3 regions of the Azotobacter salinestris genome follow, and region 1 is predicted to be linked to each of the others. Evidence: predicted binding sites of a transcription regulator. Region 1 holds the regulator's gene; each other region holds the start of a gene.
What was found. Region 1 encodes sigma-54, which starts transcription at its own class of promoters, with help from an activator protein. Its sites were predicted from a motif close to ANTGGCATNNANNTTGCTNT; they were not measured.
Positions count from the first base shown of each region.

Region 2: glnA (glutamate--ammonia ligase) is a predicted target of sigma-54. The motif match lies at 1,827-1,846, and genes of this name have one in related genera.
Region 3: GCU53_RS15440 (TorF family putative porin) is a predicted target of sigma-54. The motif match lies at 4,557-4,576, and genes of this name have one in related genera.

Region 1 is NZ_CP045302.1:1,545,140-1,552,594, forward strand. Features, by position in the region: gene lptA (lipopolysaccharide transport periplasmic protein LptA) at 1-73, shown strand, start outside; gene lptB (LPS export ABC transporter ATP-binding protein) at 73-798, shown strand; gene GCU53_RS07305 (RNA polymerase factor sigma-54) at 930-2,438, shown strand; gene hpf (ribosome hibernation-promoting factor, HPF/YfiA family) at 2,552-2,860, shown strand; gene ptsN (PTS IIA-like nitrogen regulatory protein PtsN) at 2,873-3,337, shown strand; gene rapZ (RNase adapter RapZ) at 3,433-4,290, shown strand; gene GCU53_RS07325 (HPr family phosphocarrier protein) at 4,306-4,578, shown strand; gene pmbA (metalloprotease PmbA) at 4,645-5,991, opposite strand; gene yjgA (ribosome biogenesis factor YjgA) at 6,069-6,587, shown strand; gene tldD (metalloprotease TldD) at 6,620-7,455, opposite strand, start outside.
Region 2 is NZ_CP045302.1:2,054,197-2,061,651, reverse strand. Features, by position in the region: gene GCU53_RS09665 (DUF4124 domain-containing protein) at 1-185, opposite strand, end outside; gene glnA (glutamate--ammonia ligase) at 328-1,731, opposite strand; gene thiI (tRNA uracil 4-sulfurtransferase ThiI) at 2,056-3,510, shown strand; gene typA (translational GTPase TypA) at 3,653-5,473, shown strand; gene GCU53_RS09645 (cache domain-containing protein) at 5,763-6,200, opposite strand; gene glpD (glycerol-3-phosphate dehydrogenase) at 6,435-7,455, opposite strand, start outside.
Region 3 is NZ_CP045302.1:3,328,251-3,335,705, reverse strand. Features, by position in the region: gene GCU53_RS15460 (HTD2 family dehydratase) at 1-7, opposite strand, end outside; gene GCU53_RS15455 (exopolysaccharide biosynthesis protein) at 81-692, opposite strand; gene GCU53_RS15450 (alpha-amylase family protein) at 798-2,420, opposite strand; gene GCU53_RS15445 (alpha-amylase family glycosyl hydrolase) at 2,423-3,958, opposite strand; gene GCU53_RS15440 (TorF family putative porin) at 4,652-5,410, shown strand; gene GCU53_RS15435 (GNAT family N-acetyltransferase) at 5,570-6,022, shown strand; gene trpE (anthranilate synthase component I) at 6,200-7,455, opposite strand, start outside.

The sequences.
Region 1 (7,455 bases):
AACCAGCCCGAAGCCACGAATCGACATGGTCATCCAACCGAAAAAGAAACAGCAGCCGGGACAGACCCAGTAATGGCCACCCTCAAAGCCCAGCACCTGGCCAAGAGCTACAAGGGCCGTCAGGTCGTCCGCGACGTCAGCCTTTCCATCGAGAGCGGCCAGATCGTCGGCCTGCTCGGCCCCAACGGAGCCGGCAAGACCACTTGCTTCTACATGATCGTCGGCCTGGTCCGCGCCGACCAGGGACGCATCCTGATCGACCAGGACGATGTCACCCATCTACCCATGCACGGCCGTGCCCGGGCTGGCATCGGTTACCTGCCGCAGGAGGCCTCGATCTTCCGCAAGCTCACCGTGGCCGACAACATCATGGCGATCCTCGAAACCCGCAAGGATCTCGATGGAGAAGGCCGCCGCCAGGCGCTCGAAGCCCTGTTGCAGGAGTTCCACATCAGCCACATTCGCGACAGCCTCGGCATGAGCCTCTCGGGCGGAGAGCGGCGTCGCGTCGAGATTGCCCGCGCGCTCGCCACCACGCCGAAGTTCATCCTGCTCGACGAACCCTTCGCCGGCGTCGACCCGATTTCAGTGAACGACATCAAACAGATCATCCACCACCTCAAGAACAAGGGCATTGGCGTCCTGATCACCGACCATAACGTTCGCGAAACGCTTGATATCTGCGAAACCGCCTACATTGTCAACGACGGACAACTGATAGCCGAAGGCGATGCCGAGGCCATCCTCACCAACAAACTGGTGCAGGAAGTCTATCTCGGCCACGAATTCCGACTATGAAATGCGCCATTGAATGGGATAGACCAGTTAAATTCCGTTATAATCAGGCATAGAATTTGCTTTAGAAAGGCGCATCGTCGCCTCGTAGTGATTGACGCGAATGCTTCGGCAAATATGGTGCTTCCTACAATATGAAACCATCGCTAGTCCTTAAGATGGGTCAGCAGCTGACGATGACTCCGCAGCTGCAACAAGCCATCCGTCTGCTTCAACTGTCGACCCTGGATCTGCAACAGGAAGTCCAGGAGGCCCTCGACTCCAATCCCATGCTGGAACGTCAGGAAGACGCAGAGGACTACGACAGCCCGGATATGCTGGGCGAGCATGGCGACCAGTCGACAATCGATACCGCATCCGGCTCTTACCAGGAAAGCTATGAAAGCGTAACGGCCAGCGAGGATGGCGGCAGCCTCGAGGATGGCGACTGGCACGAGCGCATTCCCAACGAACTGCCGGTGGATACCGTTTGGGAAGACATTTACCAGACCAGTGCCAGCAGCCTGCCGAGCAGCGATGAAGACGAGTGGGACTTCACCACCCGCACCTCCACGGGCGAGAGCCTGCAGAGCCATCTGCTCTGGCAGCTCAACCTGGCCCCGATGTCGGATACCGACCGCCTGATTGCCGTCACCCTGATCGACAGTATCAACAGCGACGGCTATCTGGAGGCCTCTCCGGAGGAAATCCTTGCCTCCCTGGATCCGGAGCTGGGTATCGAACTCGACGAAGTGGAAATGGTGCTGCGCCGCATCCAGCAGTTCGAGCCGGCGGGGGTCGCCGCCCGCGATCTCAGCGAGTCGCTGCTGCTGCAACTGCGTCAGCTGCCGCTCGACACCCCCTGGCTGGAAGAGGCGCAACGACTGGCCAAGGACTATCTCGATCTGCTGGGCAACCGCGACTTCACCCAACTGATGCGACGCATGAAACTCAAGGAAGAGGAGCTGCGCCCGGTGATCGAGTTGATTCAGAGCCTGAATCCTCGTCCCGGCGCCCAGATCGAGGCGAGCGAGCCCGAATACGTGGTGCCCGATGTCATCGTGCGCAAGCACAATGACCGCTGGCTGGTGGAGCTCAACCAGGAGGCCGTGCCGCGCCTGCGCATCAACCCCCATTATGCCGGTTTCATCAGACGTGCCGATGCCAGCGCCGACAACACCTTCATGCGCAACCAGCTGCAGGAGGCACGCTGGTTCATCAAGAGCCTGCAGAGTCGCAACGAAACTCTGATGAAGGTATCCACGCAGATCGTCGAGCACCAACGGGGTTTTCTCGACTACGGCGAAGAGGCCATGAAACCGCTGGTGCTGCATGACATCGCCGAGGCGGTCGGTATGCACGAGTCGACCATCTCACGGGTCACCACCCAGAAATACATGCACACTCCGCGCGGCATCTACGAGCTGAAATACTTCTTCTCCAGCCACGTCAGCACCGCCGAAGGCGGTGAGTGCTCGTCCACGGCCATCCGCGCCATCATCAAGAAACTGATCGCCGCGGAAAATCCGAAAAAGCCATTGAGCGACAGCAAGATCGCTGGTTTACTGGAAGAGCAGGGCATACAGGTGGCTCGCCGTACAGTCGCCAAATACCGGGAATCGCTCAGCATCGCGCCTTCCAGCGAACGCAAGCGACTTATGTAACAGGATCGGGTCGGCCGCCGAGACGGCAGCAGCGCTCAGCGGCCACTCGAAGCAGCGTATACCGGTAGCAGGCCCGTCAGCCTGCATCAAAATAGAAACAAGGAGAAAGCGGTATGCAAGTCAACATCAGTGGACATCAACTGGATGTGACCGACGCCCTACGCGACTATGTCGAGGAGAAGATCAGCCGGCTCGAGCGCCATTTCGACCGCATCACCAATGTCCAGGTGATCATGTCGGTCGAGAAGCTCAAGCAGAAGATCGAGGCGACCATGCATGTCGCCGGCGCCGAAGTGGTCGCCAACGCCGAGCATGAAGACATGTATGCGGCCATTGACCTGCTCGTCGACAAGCTTGACCGTCAACTGATCAAGCACAAGGAAAAGCAGATCGAACGCCAGCAGGGCGCTACGGCCCGCTGACTCCTTCGCCCCATGATCAGACTCGAAGACATTCTGACCCCCGGCCGTTCCCTGGTGAACGTGCCGGGAGGAAGCAAGAAGCGCGCCCTCGAATACATAGCTGCCCTGGTCGCCCGCGAAATGCCCGACCTGGATCAGCAGACCATTTTCGAGAGCCTGATTGCTCGTGAAAAACTGGGTTCGACCGGTTTTGGCAACGGCATCGCCATCCCCCATTGCCGCCTGCCCGGTTGCCCCGCTCCGATCAGCGTCCTGCTGCGGTTGGATGCGCCGATCGACTTCGATGCCATCGATGCCGCACCGGTCGACCTGCTGTTCGTCCTACTGGTACCAGAAGCCGCCACCGACGAGCATCTACAGTTGCTTCGCCAGATCGCCAGCATGCTCGATCGCAGCGAGGTGCGCGAGCGCCTGCGCCAGGTCGAGAGCAGCGAAGCCCTTTACCAGGTGGTCGCGGACGCACAGAAGGGCCTGTAAGGCTCCGTCCGGGAGTGCGGAGGTGCGTCGGCTGTGAACAAGCAATTGGCAACCCAGCTTTCGGCATTCATGCCTGACGACGGAAAGCTCCCATCATGCGCGTGATTATCGTCAGCGGCCGCTCCGGCTCCGGCAAAAGCACCGCCCTCGACGTACTGGAAGACAACGGCTTCTTCTGCATCGACAACCTGCCGGCTGTCCTGCTTCCCGAACTGGCCGAGCGGGCACTGCTGCATACCGAATTGATCGAGCCCCAGGTCGCGGTGTCCATCGATGCACGCAACCTGCCCAGCCAGCTGAAGCGCTTCCCCGAACTGCTGGCCGAGGTGCGCACTCGCTATATCCTCTGCGACCTGCTCTATCTGGACGCCGACGACGAGACCCTGCTCAAGCGCTTCTCGGAAACCCGCCGACGCCATCCGCTGACCAACGAGAACCGTTCGCTGGCCGAAGCGATCCGCGAAGAAAGCCGGCTGCTCGCGCCCATCAAGGATCGAGCCGATCTCAAGATCGATACCACCCATCTCAACCTCTATCAGTTGCGCGATACGCTCAAGTTGCGCCTGTTGAACAAGCCGGAACCGGGAACGGCTTTTCTGATCGAATCCTTCGGTTTCAAGCGAGGCATGCCGGTGGATGCGGATCTGGTATTCGATGTGCGCTGCCTTCCCAATCCCTACTGGAAGCCGGATCTGCGTGACTTTTCCGGCCTGGACCGACCGGTTGCCGATTACCTCGCGGCCCAGCCGGACGTCGAGGACATGTACCAGGATATCCAGGCCTATTTGCAGAAATGGCTGCCCCGCTTCGCTGCCAGCAACCGTGCCTATGTCACCATCGCGATCGGCTGCACCGGCGGCCATCACCGTTCGGTCTACCTGGCCGACCGGCTCGGCCGAGCCTTGAAGCAGTCACTCAAGAACGTTCAGGTCCGCCACCGCGACCTCTGCTGAAGGATGGATAACGCGATGCCCGCCTGCGAAGTCACCATCATCAACAAGCTCGGGCTGCATGCCCGGGCAGCCGCCAAGTTCGTCGGCGTTGCCGGGCGCTATGCCTGCACGGTGCGCATTGGCCGGGCTCCGGAGAGCCTGGTCGACGGCAAAAGCATCATGGCAGTCATGATGCTGGCTGCCGGCAAGGGGACGCACATTCACCTGCATACGGAAGGCGAACAGGATAGGGAAGCGCTGGAAGCCCTGGTTCAGCTGATCAACAACCGCTTCGACGAAGACGAATAACCAACGCCAGCACTGCCTGCTGCCGCCGAGTCATTCGGCGGCGCACTCCAGCCGACGTCACCTTGCTCAACTTCCCGCCAGAGTCATCCGCTCCACGAGCACCGAGCCGGTGCAGATGTTGCTGCGATGCTCCAAATCGTTACCTACTGCGACGATCTGTCGGAACATGTCACGCAGATTGCCGGCGATGGTCACCTCCTGCACCGGATACTGGATCTCCCCGTTCTCGATCCAGAAGCCACCGGCACCACGGGAGTAATCGCCGGTCACCAGGTTGAGCCCCTGCCCCATCAGCTCGGTCAGCAGCAGGCCGCGCCCCATGCGGCGAATCAGGGCCGCCTGGTCCTCGTCGCCATGGGTGACGAACAGATTGTGCGCCCCTCCGGCATTGGCCGTGCTCGGCATGCCCAGTTTGCGTCCCGAATAGGTGCCCAAGGCATAGCTGGCCAGGCGCCCCTGCTCGACGAAATGCTTGGCGCGGGTCGGCAATCCGTCGGCATCGAAGGCTGCGCTGCCCAGCGCCCGGGGAATGTGGGGACGCTCGTCAAGGTTCAGCCACTCGGGAAACAGCTGCTCGCCCAGAGTTCCCTCGAGGAAGGAGGCATGCCGATAGAGATTGCCGCCGGTGATGGCGGCGATGAAATGGCCGAACAGCCCGGTGGCCAGTTCGGCGGAGAACAGCACCGGCACTTCGCAGGTCGGCACCGGCCGCGCACCGAGACGCCGCGCCGCCCGCTCCGCCGCCCGCCGGCCGATCGCCTGCGGATCGGCCAGCGCCTCGCCACGCCGGTTGACGTCATACCAGTAGTCGCGCTGCATCTGTCCTTCACCCTCGGCGATCATCACGCAGCTGAGACTGTGTCGGGTACTGGCATAGCCGCCGATGAAGCCGTGGCTGTTGCCATAGACCCGGCATCCCTGGTGCGAGTTGAGCGAGGTGCCGTCGGCGTTGCGAATCCGCGGATCGGCAGTGAAGGCGGCCGCCTCGCACTCCAGCGCCCGCTCGATGGCCTGCTCGGGGCTGATCGCCCAAGGGTGGAAGAGATCCAGCTCCGGGAGTTCGCCGGGCATCAGCGCAGCGTCCGGCAGGCCCGCGCAGTCGTCCTCGGAGGCATGCCGGGCGATCGCCAGTGCGGCTGCCACGGTTTCCCGAATCGCTTCCTCGCCCGTCGCCGAAGTGCTTGCCGAGCCCTTGCGCTGTCCGAGATAGAGGGTGATGCCGAAGCCCTGATCGCGATTGAACTCGACCGTCTCCACCTCGCCCTGGCGTACCGTGGTGGACAGACCCTGCTCGATGGATACGGACACCTCGCAGGCCGTGGCACCCTGCCGTGCGCTCTCGGCGAGTATCCGCTCGACCTTGGCCCGCAACTCCGGCAGCGCCTGCGGACCTACCATTTCTGCTGAATTCATAACTACTCCTGTCAGGTCCGGGCCAGTCGCTCCGGAGCTGCTGTTATCATGGTGACGTATATTTCTGGACCACCACCATGTCTGAATTTCACCAAGACTTCTCCGAGGAGAAGAGCAAATCCCAGGTCAAGCGTGAACTGCACGCCCTGCAGGAACTCGGCGAACGCCTGACCACCCTCAGGCCCGAGCAGCTCGATCGCCTGCCATTGACCGACGCCCTGCGCCGAGCTTTGCTGGATGCGTCGAAACACACCGCGCACATTGCCCGCAAGCGGCACATCCAGTACATCGGCAAGCTGATGCGTGACCAGGATGTCGACGCCATTCTCGCCCTCTTCGAGCAGTTGGACGCCTCCAGTCGCCAGTACAACGAACGCTTCCACGCCCTCGAGCGCTGGCGCGATCGGCTGCTCGACGGCGGTGACGACGCGCTCGAAGCCTTCGTCGGCGACTACCCGGGTACCGACCGCCAGCACCTGCGCGGCCTGGTCCGCCAGGCCCGCCACGAGGTGGAGCAGAACAAGCCGCCGGCCGCCAGCCGCAAGATCTTCAAGTACATCCGCGAACTCGACGAGAGCAAACGCGGATTGCGCTGACGGCGGGGGCCGGCCGCCCTGCCCCGCCCGCCTCAGGCGCCGGTACCACCTACGGTGATCGCATCGATCTTCAGGGTCGGCTGGCCGACGCCTACCGGCACCGACTGGCCGTCCTTGCCGCAGGTGCCGACTCCACTGTCCAGGGCCAGATCGTTGCCGACCATGGAAACCCGGGTCATCACCTCGGGACCGTTGCCGATCAGGGTCGCGCCCTTGACCGGCGCCGTGATCCGACCGTCTTCGATCAGGTAGGCCTCGCTGGTGGAGAAGACGAACTTGCCGCTGGTGATGTCCACCTGACCGCCGCCCAGGCTGGCACAGTAGATCCCCCTCTTCACCGAGGCGATGATCTCCTCGGGCTCGCTCTCGCCGGCCAGCATGTAGGTGTTGGTCATGCGTGGCATCGGCAGATGCGAATAGGATTCGCGGCGGCCGTTGCCGGTCGGCGCCACGCCCATCAGGCGGGCGTTCAGCTTGTCCTGCATGTAGCCGCGCAGAATGCCGTTCTCGATCAGCGTGGTGCACTGGGTCGGCGTGCCCTCGTCATCCAGGCTGAGCGAGCCGCGCCGGCCGGCCAGGGTGCCGTCGTCGACGATGGTGCACAGGCTGGACGTCACCTGCTCGCCGATCCGGCCACTGTAGGCCGAACTGCCCTTGCGGTTGAAGTCCCCTTCCAGACCGTGACCGACCGCCTCGTGCAGCAGCACGCCGGACCAGCCCGGTCCGAGCACCACCGGCAGTGTGCCGGCAGGAGCCGGGATCGTCTCGAGGTTGACCAGCGCCTGGCGCACGGCCTCGCGGGCGTAGTCCATGGCGCGCTCCTCCTCGAGGAAGAAACGGTAGTCGGTGCGTCCGCCACCACCGTGCC
Region 2 (7,455 bases), 510 kb from region 1:
TCCGCCGGGTCGGGAGGGGGCGGGGTGACGATGCTGGGCGCCGGCAACTCGACCTTTTCCGCGGCCACGCCCTCGGGTGGCTGGTTGCTGAAGACAGGGTTGCCGTTGGCATCGAGGTACTTGTAGATCTCCGCGCCGGCTGGAAGGGCCAGCAGCAGAAGCAGGCCGGGCAATATGCTGCGCATGGGAGAGGGCTTCCGCGAAACTCGTTGGATGAAGCCTTGCACTGCTGCTGTGGGCTGGCAAGTCCGGGGATATCGGAGCGTTACGGCGATCACTCAAAAAGAAAGGCCTCCCGAGGGAGGCCTTCCAATGCTGCCGGCTGGCTTAGACGCTGTAGTACAGGTCGTATTCCAGCGGGTGCACGAAGGTGCGCACCTTGATCTCTTCCTCGGACTTCAGCTCGATGTAGGCATCGATGAAGTCGTCGGAGAAGACGCCGCCCTTGGTCAGGAAGGCGCGGCCCTTGTCCAGCTCTTCCAGGGCTTCCTTCAGGCTGCCGCATACCTGCGGGATTTCCTTGGCCTCTTCCGGCGGCAGGTCGTACAGGTTCTTGTCGGCGGCATCGCCGGGGTGGATCTTGTTCTGGATGCCGTCCAGACCGGCCATCAGCAGAGCGGCGAAGGCCAGGTAGGGGTTGGCCGCCGGGTCCGGGAAGCGCGCCTCGATGCGGCGGGCTTTCGGGCTGTTGACGTAGGGGATGCGGATGGAGGCGGAACGGTTACGGGCCGAGTAGGCCAGCATGACCGGGGCTTCGAAGCCCGGGACCAGACGCTTGTAGGAGTTGGTCGACGGGTTGGTGAAGCCGTTCAGCGCCTTGCCGTGCTTGATGATGCCGCCGATGAAGTACAGGGCGGTCTCGGACAGGCCGGCATAGCCTTCGCCAGCGAAGGTGTTCTTTCCGTCTTTGGCGATGGAGATGTGCACGTGCATGCCCGAACCGTTGTCGCCGTACAGCGGCTTCGGCATGAAGGTCACGGTCTTGCCGTAGGCGTCGGCGACGTTGTGCACGCAGTACTTCAGGGTCTGCACTTCGTCGGCCTTGGCCACCAGGGTGTTGAAGCTGACGCCGATCTCGTTCTGGCCGGCGGTGGCCACTTCGTGGTGGTGCACTTCGACCTTCAGGCCCATCTCTTCGAGGGCGTTGCACATGGCGGTGCGGATTTCGTGGTCATGATCGACCGGCGGAACCGGGAAGTAGCCGCCCTTGACGCCCGGACGGTGACCCTTGTTGCCGTTCTCGATGTCGGCGTCGGTGTTCCAGGAGGCCTGCTCGGAGAAGATCTTGAACATGGAGCCGGAGATGTCGGACTTGAACTTCACTTCGTCGAAGATGAAGAACTCGGGCTCCGGACCGAAGAAGGCGGTGTCGCCGATGCCGGTGGACTTCAGGTATTCCTCGGCGCGACGGGCGATGGCGCGCGGGTCGCGATCGTAGCCCTGCATGGTCGAAGGCTCGATGATGTCGCAGACGATGATCAGGGTCGGCTCTTCGGTGAACGGATCCAGCACGGCGGTGCTGTCGTCCGGCATCAGGATCATGTCGGAAGCTTCGATGCCTTTCCAGCCGGCGATGGAGGAGCCGTCGAACATCTTGCCGTATTCGAAGAAGTCGTCGTCCACGTCACGCGCCGGCATGGTTACGTGTTGCTGCTTGCCTTTGGTGTCGGTGAAGCGCAGATCAATCCACTTCACGTCATGTTCTTTGATCAGTTGAAGCGACTTCGACATGTTGTCCTCCAGGTGGAGAGAGCCTCGAAAAGGCCCTCGGGGAATTCGGGTAAAACCGGGCGGCGATCATCCGCCAAGGCAAGTCGCGCCACAAGAGAGCAAGTTTCATGCCACTGCTCGGGAGGTAAGAAAGGGCTCTCGGCCAGACCTGCCATTCCGGTGCCGGCTATTGTGGCGGAAAGTTGCGCCCGATTTATGTGCCTGGATCAGGTGTTTTGTTTCATTTTGGTGCAGGTGCGCAGGCCTGCCGATAATTGGTCAAGCCTTGAGCAAGATCCGCTATAATCTCGCCCCCTTTTTGCCTGTCCGGCCCGTGCTGCCTCCATGAAACTCATCGTCAAGGTCTTTCCGGAAATCACCATCAAGAGCCCGCCGGTGCGCAAGCGCTTCATTCGCCAGTTGGCGAAGAACATCCGCACCGTGCTGCGCGACCTCGATCCGGACCTGGCGGTGACCGGCGTATGGGACAACCTCGAGGTGGAGACCGCAGTCGAGGATCCGCGCCTTCTGCGCGAGATGGTCGAGCGGCTGAGCTGCACGCCCGGCATCGCCCACTTCCTCGAGGTGCACGAGTACCCCCTGGGCGACTTCGACGACATCCTGGAAAAGTGCAAGCGCCACTACGCTGCGCAACTGCCCGGCAAGATCTTCGCCGTACGCTGCAAGCGCGCCGGCAAGCACTCCTTCACCTCGATGGAGGTGGAGCGCTATGTGGGCGGCTGCCTGCGCCAGCAGTGCGGCGCCGCGGGCATCTCGCTGAGCGCTCCGGAAGTGGAGGTGCGCATGGAGATCCGTGATCAGCGCCTGTTCGTCATCCATAGCCAGCACGACAGCGTCGGCGGTTACCCGCTGGGCGCCCTGGAGCAGACCCTGGTGCTGATGTCCGGCGGTTTCGATTCCACCGTGGCGGCCTTCCAGATGATGCGCCGCGGCCTGCTCAGCCATTTCTGCTTCTTCAACCTGGGCGGACGCGCCCACGAACTGGGGGTGATGGAAGTCGCCCACTACCTGTGGCAGAAGTACGGCAGCTCGCAGCGCGTGCTGTTCGTCAGCGTGCCCTTCGAGGAAGTGGTCGGCGAGATCCTCGGCAAGGTCGACAACAGCCAGATGGGCGTGGTGTTGAAGCGCATGATGCTGCGCGCCGCCACGCGCATCGCCGAGCGCCTGAAGATCGACGCACTGGTCACCGGCGAAGCCATTTCCCAGGTCTCCAGCCAAACCCTGCCGAACCTTTCGGTGATCGATTCGGCCACCGACATGCTGGTGCTGCGCCCGCTGGTCGCCAGCCACAAGCAGGACATCATCGACACCGCGACGCACATCGGCACCGCCGAGTTCGCCAAGAACATGCCCGAATACTGCGGGGTGATCTCGGTGAACCCGACCACCCGCGCGAAGCGCGAGCGCATCGAGTACGAGGAGCGCCAGTTCGACATGGCGATCCTCGAGCGCGCCCTGGAGCGCGCCCGCCTGGTGCCGATCGACCGGGTGATCGACGAACTGGGCGAGGAGATCCGCGTGGAGGAGGTCCGCGAGGCGCTGGCCGGACAGATCGTCCTCGACATCCGCCATCCGGACACGGCCGAGGACGAGCCGCTCACGCTTCCCGGCATCGAGGTGCGGACGCTGCCCTTCTACGCGCTGAACAACCGTTTCAAGGAGCTGGACACCAACCGTCAATATCTCCTTTATTGCGACAAGGGTGTCATGAGCCGCCTGCATGCTCATCATCTTCTGAGCGAGGGGCATGCCAATGTGCGCGTTTATCGTCCGGCATAGGTTGCCGGGCCTGCTCGGTGGCAGTATCCGCCACCGCCCTCCCGACCGCTGACCGCCCGCAACGTCGCTGTCGGCCAGTTCGGCCCACTTTCCTTTTTTCAGCGCCCAGCCTTCAGCTGGACGCTTTCATAGAGACAGAACCGTGATCGAAAAACTGCGCAACATCGCCATCATCGCCCACGTCGACCATGGCAAGACCACCCTCGTCGACAAGCTGCTCAAGCTCTCCGGCACCCTGGACCGCAAGGAGGCCGAGAACGAGCGCGTGATGGACTCCAACGACCAGGAAAAGGAGCGCGGCATCACCATCCTGGCCAAGAACACCGCCATCCAGTGGAACGGCTACCACATCAACATCGTCGACACCCCCGGGCACGCCGACTTCGGCGGCGAGGTGGAGCGCGTGATGAGCATGGTCGACTCCGTGCTGCTGGTGGTCGATGCCCAGGACGGCCCCATGCCGCAGACCCGCTTCGTGACCCAGAAGGCGTTCAAGGCCGGCCTGCGTCCGATCGTGGTGGTCAACAAGATCGACCGTCCGGGCGCGCGTCCGGACTGGGTGATCGACCAGATCTTCGACTTGTTCGACAACCTCGGCGCCACTGACGAGCAGCTCGACTTCCCGATCGTTTACGCCAGTGCCCTGAACGGCATCGCCGGCATGGACCACGAGAAGATGGACGACAACATGGACGCCCTGTTCCAGGCCATCATCGACCACGTGCCGGCCCCGGTGGTGGACGTCGAGGGCCCGTTCCAGATGCAGATCTCCCAGCTGGACTACAACAGCTTCCTCGGCGTGATCGGCATCGGCCGCATCGCCCGTGGCACCGTCAAGTCCAACACCCCGGTGACCGCCATCGGCACCGACGGCAAGAAGCGCAACGGCCGCATCCTGAAGATCATGGGCCACCACGGCCTGCAGCGCGTCGAAGTGCCGGAAGCCCAGGCCGGCGACATCGTCTGCGTCAGCGGCATGGAGGAGCTGTACATCTCCGACACCCTGTGCGACCAGCAGAACGTCGAGGCCCTGCCGCCGCTGACCGTCGACCAGCCGACCGTGAGCATGACCTTCCAGGTCAACGATTCGCCGTTCGCCGGCAAGGAAGGCAAGTTCGTCACCAGCCGCAACATCAAGGATCGTCTGGAGAAGGAACTGCTGCACAACGTGGCGCTGCGCGTCGAGCAGGGCGATAGCCCGGAGAAGTTCAAGGTGTCCGGCCGCGGCGAGCTGCACCTCTCGGTGCTGATCGAGACCATGCGCCGCGAGGGCTTCGAGATGGCCGTGGGCCGCCCGGAAGTGGTGATCATCGAGAACGAGGCCGGCGAGAAGCAGGAGCCCTACGAGAGCGTCACCATCGACATCGAGGAGCAGCACCAGGGCCCGGTGATGGAGCAGATGGGCCTGCGCAAGGGCGACCTGACCAACATGATCCCGGACGGCAAGGGCCGTATTCGTCTCGAATACACCATCCCGGCGCGCGGCCTGATCGGCTTTCGCAACGCCTTCCTGACCATGACCTCGGGCACCGGCATCCTCACCAGCACCTTCAGCCACTACGGCCCGATCAAGGCTGGCGAAGTGGCCCACCGCCAGAACGGCGTGCTGGTCTCCATGGCCACCGGCACCGCGCTGACCTACTCGCTGGAAACCCTGCAGGATCGCGGCAAGCTGTTCCTGTCCCCGGGCGAGGAGGTCTACGAAGGCCAGCTGGCCGGCATCCACAGTCGCGACAACGACCTGGTGATCAACCCGACCAAGGCCAAGAAGCTCGACAACATGCGCGCTTCCGGCAAGGACGAGACCATCCAGCTGACCCCGGCGCTGAAGTTCACCCTCGAACAGGCGCTGGAGTTCATCGACGAGGACGAGCTGGTGGAAGTGACGCCGAAGTCGATCCGCCTGCGCAAGAAGCTGCTCAACGAGAACGACCGCAAGCGCTACGAGCGCAGCAAGGTCTGATCGGACCGCTGTCGCGTGACAGGGGCCCCGCCGGCATCGCCGGCGGGGCCTTTTGTTTTTGGGCGGCTCTGCGCGCCGCTGCCGGCATCCGTCACCGCACGCAATGGCGCGGGCCGACGAGAGCTGCGAAAAGGGACGTGGGGCTTGAGGAGTGGCGCCCGCGGGGGAGCGGTCTGTCGGGAGGAAACAAGAGGAGGGCTGTTCGGTTGCCGTGCGCCGAAGAAGGCTGGCGCACGGCAATTGTCGCTTCAGCTACGTGCCTCTGGGAGCCGTGGCTGGGGGAGGGGCCTTACTTGTAGTAGCCGACCACGCACACCTGATCATCGGCCTTGGTCACGAAGGTGACCTTCTCGACCGGCGTATCGCTGCCCGGCCGCGGCCACATGTAGGAGACTTCGCTGATCGTGCCTGGCTGGGCCTTGGCGTAGATTTCCTCGCCCAGGGCCTTGCCTTCCTTGTCCTTCAGCTCCTTCAGGCTTTTGCCGATCAGGGTGGGATGCGCGGTGAAGGTGCCGTCCGGGCCGCCGCAGTAGGGATAGAGGTCGCGATCCTTGAAGCCGTCTTCGCCCTTGGTGAACTTCTCCAGGGCTGAGGCCTTGTCGGCCTCGACCGCTGCCACGGCCTTTTCGAGCATGGCCTTGGCTTCGTCGGCGGTGCCGAACTCGCCGGCGTGGGCGGTCAGGTGGATACCCGCAGTGCACAGCATTACCAGCAGGGTCTTGCGCATGAATGTCTTACGCCTCTTGTTCTTGTTATTTCATGGTTTTTTGTAGGCCACCGGGCGGTGACCTCGCTCGATCCTAAGCCAGCCCGCCGAGGCCGATAAACTGCGACCATGGTCGTGCTTACCCTGCCTGCAGGGTTGTGCCATGGCGCGAAGCCATGCATGCCGAGAGTGGCCACTCCGATTGCAGCGCAGCCAATGCTCCTGCTGCGGAGCGATGGGCGGGGCGTGAAAGCCTCAGGGGGCCAGGACGCGGCACTCCGACTGCCTGGCCGTCGTGCCCAGATAGGCGCGCAGCCGCTCCTGCTCCTCGGCGTTCAGGAACAGGCCGAGCTTGCTGCGTCGCCAGAGGATGTCCTCTGCCTCCCGTGCCCATTCCTGCATGCACAGATAGTCCACTTCGCGGGCATGCAGGCTGGCGCCGAAGTGTTCGCCGAGATCGCCAGGGCCGTCGACGCCCTCCAGCAGGCGCCAGGCGCGGCTGCCGTAGCTGGTGGCCCAGCGCTGGGCGAGTTCCGGGGCGAGCCAGGCATGGTGCTCGCGCAATTGGATGGCCAGGGTGCGGCTGTCGCTCATCTGCTCGCCGCCCGGCAGCGGTTTCCCGGCGGTCCAGCACGGACCCATCTGCGGGAAGAAGGGTGCCAGCCGCTCCAGCGCCGCTTCGGACAGCCTGCGGTAGGTGGTGAGCTTGCCGCCGAACACCGACAGCAGCGGCGGCTCGCCCGGATTACTCGACAGCTCCAGGGTGTAGTCGCGGGTCACTGCCGAGGGATCGGCCGATTCGTCGTTGCACAGCGGCCGCACGCCGGAATAGCTGTGCAGGATGCAGTCCCGGCTCAGCTGGCGCTTGAAGTGGCGGTTGACCACCGCGAGCAGATAGTCGGTTTCCGCCTCGCTGATCCGTACCTGCGCCGGGTCGCCCTGGTACTCGCGGTCGGTGGTGCCGATCAGGGTGAAACGCTCCAGATAGGGAATGGCGAAGACGATGCGCCGGTCTTCGTTCTGCAGGATGTAGGCATGCTCGCCCTCGTACAGCCGCGGCACGATCAGGTGGCTGCCCTGGATCAGGCGGATGCCGTGGGGGGCCTTCTGCTGCAGGCCGATCTCGATGAAGCGCGCCACCCAGGGGCCGGCCGCGTTCACCAGCGCCCGGGCGCGGATCGAAAAGCGGCTGCCGTCGGCGCGCTCCAGTTGCAGGTGCCAGTGGTCCAGGTTGCGGCTGGCGGAGAGGCAACGGGTGCGGGTCTGCACCTGGGCG
Region 3 (7,455 bases), 1.8 Mb from region 1:
TGCTCATCGCGCTTCTCCTGGTTGGTGTCGTGCTGTAGGGCCCCGCCGGGGCGAGGGCCGGGTGCTGTGGCAGGGTCGGCTCATCCCCCCAGCAGGCTCCTGAAGGCCAGGAACAAGCCCGCGAGGGAAACCACGAGCCCGGCGAGAACGACATAGCCGTCCCTGGCGGTGAGTCCCAGGCCGAACAGGCCGATGGCGGCGAAGGGAATGCTACTGGCGAAGGGTAGCAGCTCCAGTGGCGGGACCGAGGCCGCCAGCGTCAGGCAGAGCACGGCGAGGATCCGCACGAAGGACTTCTCGGTCGCCCAGCCCAGGCGCGGGCGGATGACCTTGTCCAGCCAGCGCATCGCGGGCTTGATCCGCTTCAGCCCGGACTGCAGCTTCTGCCCGCTGACCGCGCGGTTGCGCAGCAGGCCCGGTATCCAGAAGCGCTCCTGCCCCAGCAGCATCTGGATCGAGCACAGCGCCACGATCACCGCGAGCAGGGTGGGCAGGCCCGGCACGCCGCCCAGCGGGCTGATCTCGCACACGGCGGCGATGAACAGGAAGGGCCCGAAGCTGCGCTGGCCGATCCGGCCCTGGATGTCGCCGATGGACACCTTCTCCCCTTCCCTCTGCCTGCCCAGATCGATGACCCCATCGATCACCGCCTCGAGGCTCTGGGGCTCCTTCTTCTGCTCAGCTGCCGGCATGGGCACCTCGACTTTGCACTGGTCGGTTGTTCGGCTGGCCGGGAAACCCGGGCGCGCGGCGCGGATCGCGGGACGGCGGCCGAGCCGCTCGCCCCCGGCGCGGGCTCATCCAAAGAGCTGCTGCCTGCGCCGCAGCCAGCGGTAGCCGTAGCCGCGCAGGCGCAGATACAGCGGATGGCCCTGCGACTGCTCGTACAGGCTGTCGGCGAGGATGTCGGCGAAGTCCTGCAGGTCTTCCTCCTGCACCTGCACCTCGACCTCCTCCGCCGAGAGATTGGCCAGCATCAGCAGGGTCGAGTCGCCGTCGTAGCGGATGGCGAACACGCTCGGGCAGTCGACCCTGACCGGGCGGTAAGTGCCGGAGCCGATCTCGGTGAGACCGATGCGCGTGCGTATCATGTTGCTGGTATGCGCCAGCAGCGAGTCGCTGACGAGGCTCTGGGTGTAGACGTTGACCGTGCCGTAGGCGAACGGGCCTTCGGCGATCGGCGGGGCGACCAGCGCTTCGGGACGTGCGCAGGAGAAACCGCCGTTGGGCTCGTCGGACCACTGCATCGGCGTGCGCACCGCCAGGCGCTCGGGCAGCGAGAGGTCGTCGCCCATGCCGATCTCCTCGCCATAGCGCAGGATCGGCGTGCCCGGCAGGGAAAACAGGATGGCGTTGGCCAGCGCCAGGCGCTGCTGGTCGCCGCCCAGCATCGGCGCCAGCCGGCGGCGGATGCCGCGCCCATAGGCGCGCATGTCAGGGTCCGGGGCGAAGGCGCGCATGACCTCCTCGCGCTCGGCGTCGCTCAGGCGCTCCAGGTCGAGCTCGTCGTGATTGCGCAGCCACACCGCGTACTGCGCCCGCGCGGGCGGCACCGGCTGGCTGGCGACGGCGCGGTGCAGGGGCTCGGCCTCGCCGCGGGCCAGGGACAGGTACAAATGGTTGTTCACCCAGAAATCCAGCAGCAGGGTGAGCCGGTCGCCTGCGCCGAAGTAGTGGACATAGCCCTCCGGCTCGATGTCCACCTCGCCCATCAGGATCGCCTCCGGGCGGCGCAGGGTGGCGAAGTCGCGCAGGTGGTCGAGCAGCCAGATGCCGTCCTGCACCTTGCCGCGGCCGGCCTGCTCGATCAGGTGCGAGGCGGCGTCGACGCGAAAGCCCGAGACCCCCAGGCGCAGCCAGAAGGACATGATCCGCTCGATTTCCTCGATCACCTGCGGGTTAGCCAGGTTGAGGTCCGGCTCGTGGCGATAGAACAGGTGGCGGTAGTACTGGCCGGCCTCCTCGTCCCAGCGCCAGACCTCCTCCTCGACGGTGGGAAAGATCGGCTCGACGTCCGTCTCCAGCGGCGTGTCGGACCATATGTAGTAGTCGCGGTAGCGCGAGTTGCGGTCCCGGCGCGCCTGCTGGAACCAGGGATGCTGGTCCGAGGTGTGCTGCACGACCAGCTCGAGGATGACGTGCAGGCCCAGCTCCTCGGCCTTCTCCAGCAGGGCGACCACGTCGGCCAGGTCGCCGAAGCGCGGGTTGACGGCCATGTGGTCGCTGACGTCGTAGCCGGCGTCGCGGAACGGCGAGGCGTAGATCGGCATCAGCCAGATCGCCGTGGCGCCCATCCCGCGCACGTAGTCCAGGCGCTCGGTGACGCCGCGCAGATCGCCGCAGCCATCGCCGTCGCTGTCGCGGAACAGCGAAGGATCGATCTGGTAGATCACCGCGTTGCGATACCAGAGTGGTCGCATGTTCAGCCCTCCCTCGGCTTGAGGATCAGTGCCTGCTCGGCCGCCAGCGTGCCGCCGAAGGACGCGCCGTCGCCCTGGCCGTCGCTGGCGATCTCGACCTGCCAGTCGCCGGCCAGGGGAAAGGCGTGCGGCCGCCCGGCGAAGTTGGTGCAGACGAGGCGCAGGTCGCTGCCCTGCTGCCTGCGGTACGCCAGCACCTCGGGATGCGAAGGCAGCTCCTGCCAATCGCCCAGCCGCAGCGCCGGGCTGGCGCGGCGAATCGCCAGCAGCCGGCGGTAGAGCCGGAGCGTCGAATGCTCCGACGCCTCCTGCGCCTCGACGGACAGCGCTGCGGCATCCGGCGGAAACGGCAGCCAGGGCCTGGCGCCGCTCCAGCCGTGCGGCGGCTCGCGCAGCCAGGGCAGCGGCGCGCGGCTGCCGTCGCGGCCGCCGGGATCGACCCGGGTCTGCGGCGTGACCTGCACGTCCTCCAGCCCCAGCTCCTCGCCCTGGTAGACGAAGGGCGTGCCGCGCAGCGTCAGCAGCAGCACCGCCGCTGCGCGCGCACGGCGCAGCGAACCGCCGTAGCGGCTGCGGTGGCGGCTGCTGTCGTGGTTGGACAGCACCCAGGTCGGCCAGGAGCGGGCCGCGCCCAGCAGGACCTCGACCTCGCGGATGCACAGGCGGAAGGTCACCGCGTCCCAGAGGGCGTCCAGCGGCAGGAAATTGAACGCCATGTGCAGCTCGTCGCCGGCGCCGTAGTACTCGACGATCCGCGCGGTGGAGCGGATGTTGACTTCGCCGACCAGTACCCGCTCGCCGGGATAGCCGTCCACCAGACGGCGCAGGCCGCGCAGCAGTTCGTGACTGTAGGGCTGGTCGTTGATGTGCGCCATCACTTCGCCAGCCAGGCAGCGCGGGTCGTCGGCGAAGCGCGGGTCCTTGCCGATGCAGTGGGCCACGTCGATGCGGAAGCCGTCGACGCCGCGCTCCAGCCAGAAGCGCAGCACCCCGTGCATCGCCTCGACCACCTGCGGGTTGTGCCAGTTCAGGTCCGGCTGCTGCGGCAGGAAGAAATGCAGGTAGTACTGCTGGCTGCCCTCGTCCCAGGTCCAGGCGCTGCCGCCGCCGATCGCCGCGCGCCAGTTGTTCGGCTGGTCGCGCCAGAGGTACCAGTCGCGCTGGGGGCTCGTCCTCGAGGCGCGCGACTCGACGAACCAGGGGTGCCGGTCGGAGGTGTGGTTGGGCACGAAATCCAGCAGCACGCGCAGACCGCGCCCATGGGCCTCGGCGAGCAGGCGGTCGACATCCTCGAGGCGGCCGAACAGCGGGTCGACCGCGCGATGGTCGCTGATGTCGTAGCCGGCATCGGCCATCGGCGAGCGATAGATCGGCGACAGCCAGAGGGCGTCGACGCCGAGCCGCTGCAGGTAGTCGAGGCGACCGATCAGGCCCGGCAGATCGCCGATGCCGTCGCCATTGCCGTCGGCGAAGGAACGCGGATAGACCTGATAGATGACGGCACTTTTCCACCAGGGCGTCGCTGACGGCTCGTGCATGCGGATCGGTCCTCGAATCGCGGCGAATGCTTCGTGTTCGATGCCTTTCATCAGGTACGACTGGCCGACGGGCTGGCCGGTTCAATGCTGCCGGGCCATGGGCGGACCGGCTCGCAGCCGCACGGAGCGCCTTCCAGTCCGACGCACGGCATGCCGACGATGCCTGGCGGCCGAAAGCACAGGCGCCCGGCGCAAGAGACGGGCATTTCCGCCGGGCCTGGCTACCGTCCATCGGAATCCGCCCGGGTGCCCCGTCAGGCTTCGGCCGCTTCGCCGCGACGGTCGAAGCGCATCGGTGGCTTCGAATCGGGCACGGGCTCCGAGGCCCGCCCCTTTGCGAAGCAGTTCACCAACAGTCCGCACCAGCCCGGCCCGTTGCAGCAGCACCAGGCTGCGCCTGGCTGCCGGGCCATTTCCCTCGGCCCATGCCCCCTGGCGGGGCTCGAAAATGTCTCCCGGCGGTGCAGCCAGGCTGCCTTGCGGGCAGGCGCCCAGGCAGCGCACCGGGACGATGCACCGTTAATCGCAATACGCTCAGTTTGGTGCAGGAATCCCCTGAAAAGCGCAAGGAAATGCTTTTTTCAGGGCTTCTTTGATGGTTGGCAAGCCCTGTGCTTATCTCAGGGAAGCTTTATCGAATCACTCAAGACCTGCGCGGAACAGCGCAACGCAACTACCAAGGACAGAAGAGTCATGCTCAAGAAAACGACCCTCGCCCTCACCGCCGCCGGCGCCATGGCCGGCAGTTGCATCGCCGTGGCGGGGATAACGGTGGACACGCCGCTCGGCGAGTTCAGCGCCAGCGCCAACGTCACCCTGGCCTCCGAGTACATCTTCCGCGGTATCTCGCAGACCAAGGGCGACCCGGCCCTCCAGGGCGGGCTGGACATCGTTCACGAGAGCGGCCTGTACGTCGGCGCCTGGGTTTCCAACACCGACTACGAAACCTCCGATGCGACCATGGAGCGCGACTACTACATCGGCTTCAGCAATAACATCACCGAAGACCTGACCTTCGACGTGGGCTGGCTCAAGTACGACTATGTGAAGGACCACCTCGACAACGCCGACCTGAACTACAGCGAGTTCTACGGCAGCCTCTCGGCCTACGGCTTCAAGGTCGGCATCAACTACTCCGACGACGTCAACAGCGACAACAACGTCGTCTACTCCTACATCGGCTACAAGCGCGACCTGCCCTACGGAATCGGCCTGTCCATGCGTGTCGGCAAGTACGACTTCAAGGACGACACCTTCTTCAAGGACGGCGCGACCAAGGGCGAGGACGCCTACTACGACTGGTACGTCGGGGTGACCAAGGAGTTCGTCGGCCTGCAGTTCGGCCTGGCCTATACCCAGACCGACCTGAAGGACGAGGAGTGCGAGAACTACACCGGCAACGACACCTACTGCGACGCCAACCTCGTCGCCTCGGTGTCCAAGACCTTCTGACCGCTCGCCTGCCGCCGGCCGGATCGTCCGCGCGGCAGGCACCGCTTGAAGGCATCCGCACGCTTCGCCCCTTGAAAGGGGGCAGGAAGGAAGGCCCGGGAGGCCGCCAGGCGCTATGATGCCGGGCTGCCGGTCCCTGTCCCCTTCGGAGAAGCGCCCATGGAGATTCGCCCCGCCACGCCCGCCGATATCCCGGCATTGTGCTTCCTGCTCGACCAGTTGTTCGCCCAGGAGGCCGAATTCACGCCCGACCGCGCGGCGCAGCAGCGCGGCCTGGCGGCGATCATCGAAAGCCCGGAGGTCGGCGGGATCCTGCTCGCCGAGGAGAACGGGCGGCCCCTCGGCATGGTCAACCTGCTCTATACGGTTTCCACCGCGCTGGGCGCGCCGGTGGCACTGCTCGAGGACATGGTGGTGGACGCCGCGGCGCGCGGCCGGGGCCTCGGCACGCAGCTACTGGAGGCAGCCATCGCCACTGCGCGGCAGCACGGTTGCCTGCGCATCACTCTCCTGACCGACGCCGACAACCTCGACGCCCAGCGCTTCTACGCCCGCCAGGGCTTCGCCCGCTCGCCGATGATTCCCCTGCGCCGGGCGCTCGATCCGGCGTAGGGATACAGCGCTCTTGGTGGGCAAGGCTGCGCCGTTGCCCACCCTACAGTGCCGTAGGGCAGTTGAAACCCGCCCTACGATCTGTACCCCGAGCCGGGTAGGGTGGATGGCCGAAGCCATCCACCATGGTGGACAAGCCTGCGGCGTTGTCCACCCTACAACCCCAGCGGCTTCGGATCAGGCCTTGCCCTGCTCGGCCAGGGCCACGGCGCGGAACATGGCGCGGCGCTTGTTGATGGTTTCCTCCCACTCCAGCGCCGGCACCGAGTCGGCGACGATGCCGCCGCCGGCCTGCACGTGCAGCTCGCCGTCCTTGATCACCGCGGTGCGGATGGCGATCGCCGTGTCCATGTTGCCGTTCCACGCCAGATAGCCGACGGCGCCGCCGTAGACCCCGCGCTTGACCGGCTCCAGCTCGTCGATGATCTCCATGGCGCGAATCTTCGGCGCGCCGGAGAGGGTGCCGGCCGGCAGGATGGCGCGCAGCGCGTCCATCGCCGTCAGCCCTTCCTTCAGATGGCCGGTGACGTTGGAGACGATGTGCATGACGTTGGAGTAGCGCTCGATGACCATCTGGTCGGTGACCTTCACCGAGCCGGTGTCGGCGACCCGGCCGACGTCGTTGCGGCCCAGGTCGATCAGCATCAGGTGCTCGGCCAGCTCCTTGGCGTCGGAGAGCAGGTCCTTTTCCAGCGCCAGGTCGGCTTCCTCGGTCGCGCCGCGCGGGCGGGTGCCGGCGATCGGGCGCACCGTGACCAGGCCGTCCTCGACGCGCACCAGCACTTCCGGCGAGCTGCCGACCACGTGGAAGTCGCCGAAATTGAAGAAATACATGTAGGGGGTCGGGTTGAAGCAGCGCAGCGCCCGGTACAGGTCGATGGGCGCGGCCTTGAAGTCGATCGACATGCGCTGCGAGGGCACCACCTGCATGCAATCGCCAGCGAGGATGTACTCCTTGATGGTGTCCACCGCGCGCTCGTAGTCTTCGCGGCCGAAGCTGGCGCGGAATGCCGGCTCGGCGCCGGGCTGGGCGGAAAGATCGATGCCCTGGCGCGGCGCCAGCGGCTGGCGCAGTTGCTCCAGCAGCGTCTGCAGGCGGGCCTGGCCCTGCTCGAAGGCGTCCGCCTCGGCCGGGTCGGCAAGGACGATCAGATGCATCTTGCCGGCCAGGTTGTCGAACACCATCACCGCATCGGAGACCATCAGGAGGATGTCCGGCGTGCCCAGCGGGTCGGGGTTCGGGCAATGGGCGAGCTTCTTCTCGACGTAGCGCACGCAGTCGTAGCCGAAGTAGCCGACCAGGCCGCCGTTGAAGCGCGGCAGGCCCGGCAGGGTCGGCACCCGGTAGCGCGCCTTGAAGGCTTCGACGAAGGCCAGCGGGTCTTCGCAGTCGTGGCGCTCCACCTCGACATCGTCGACGCTGACCGAGGCGC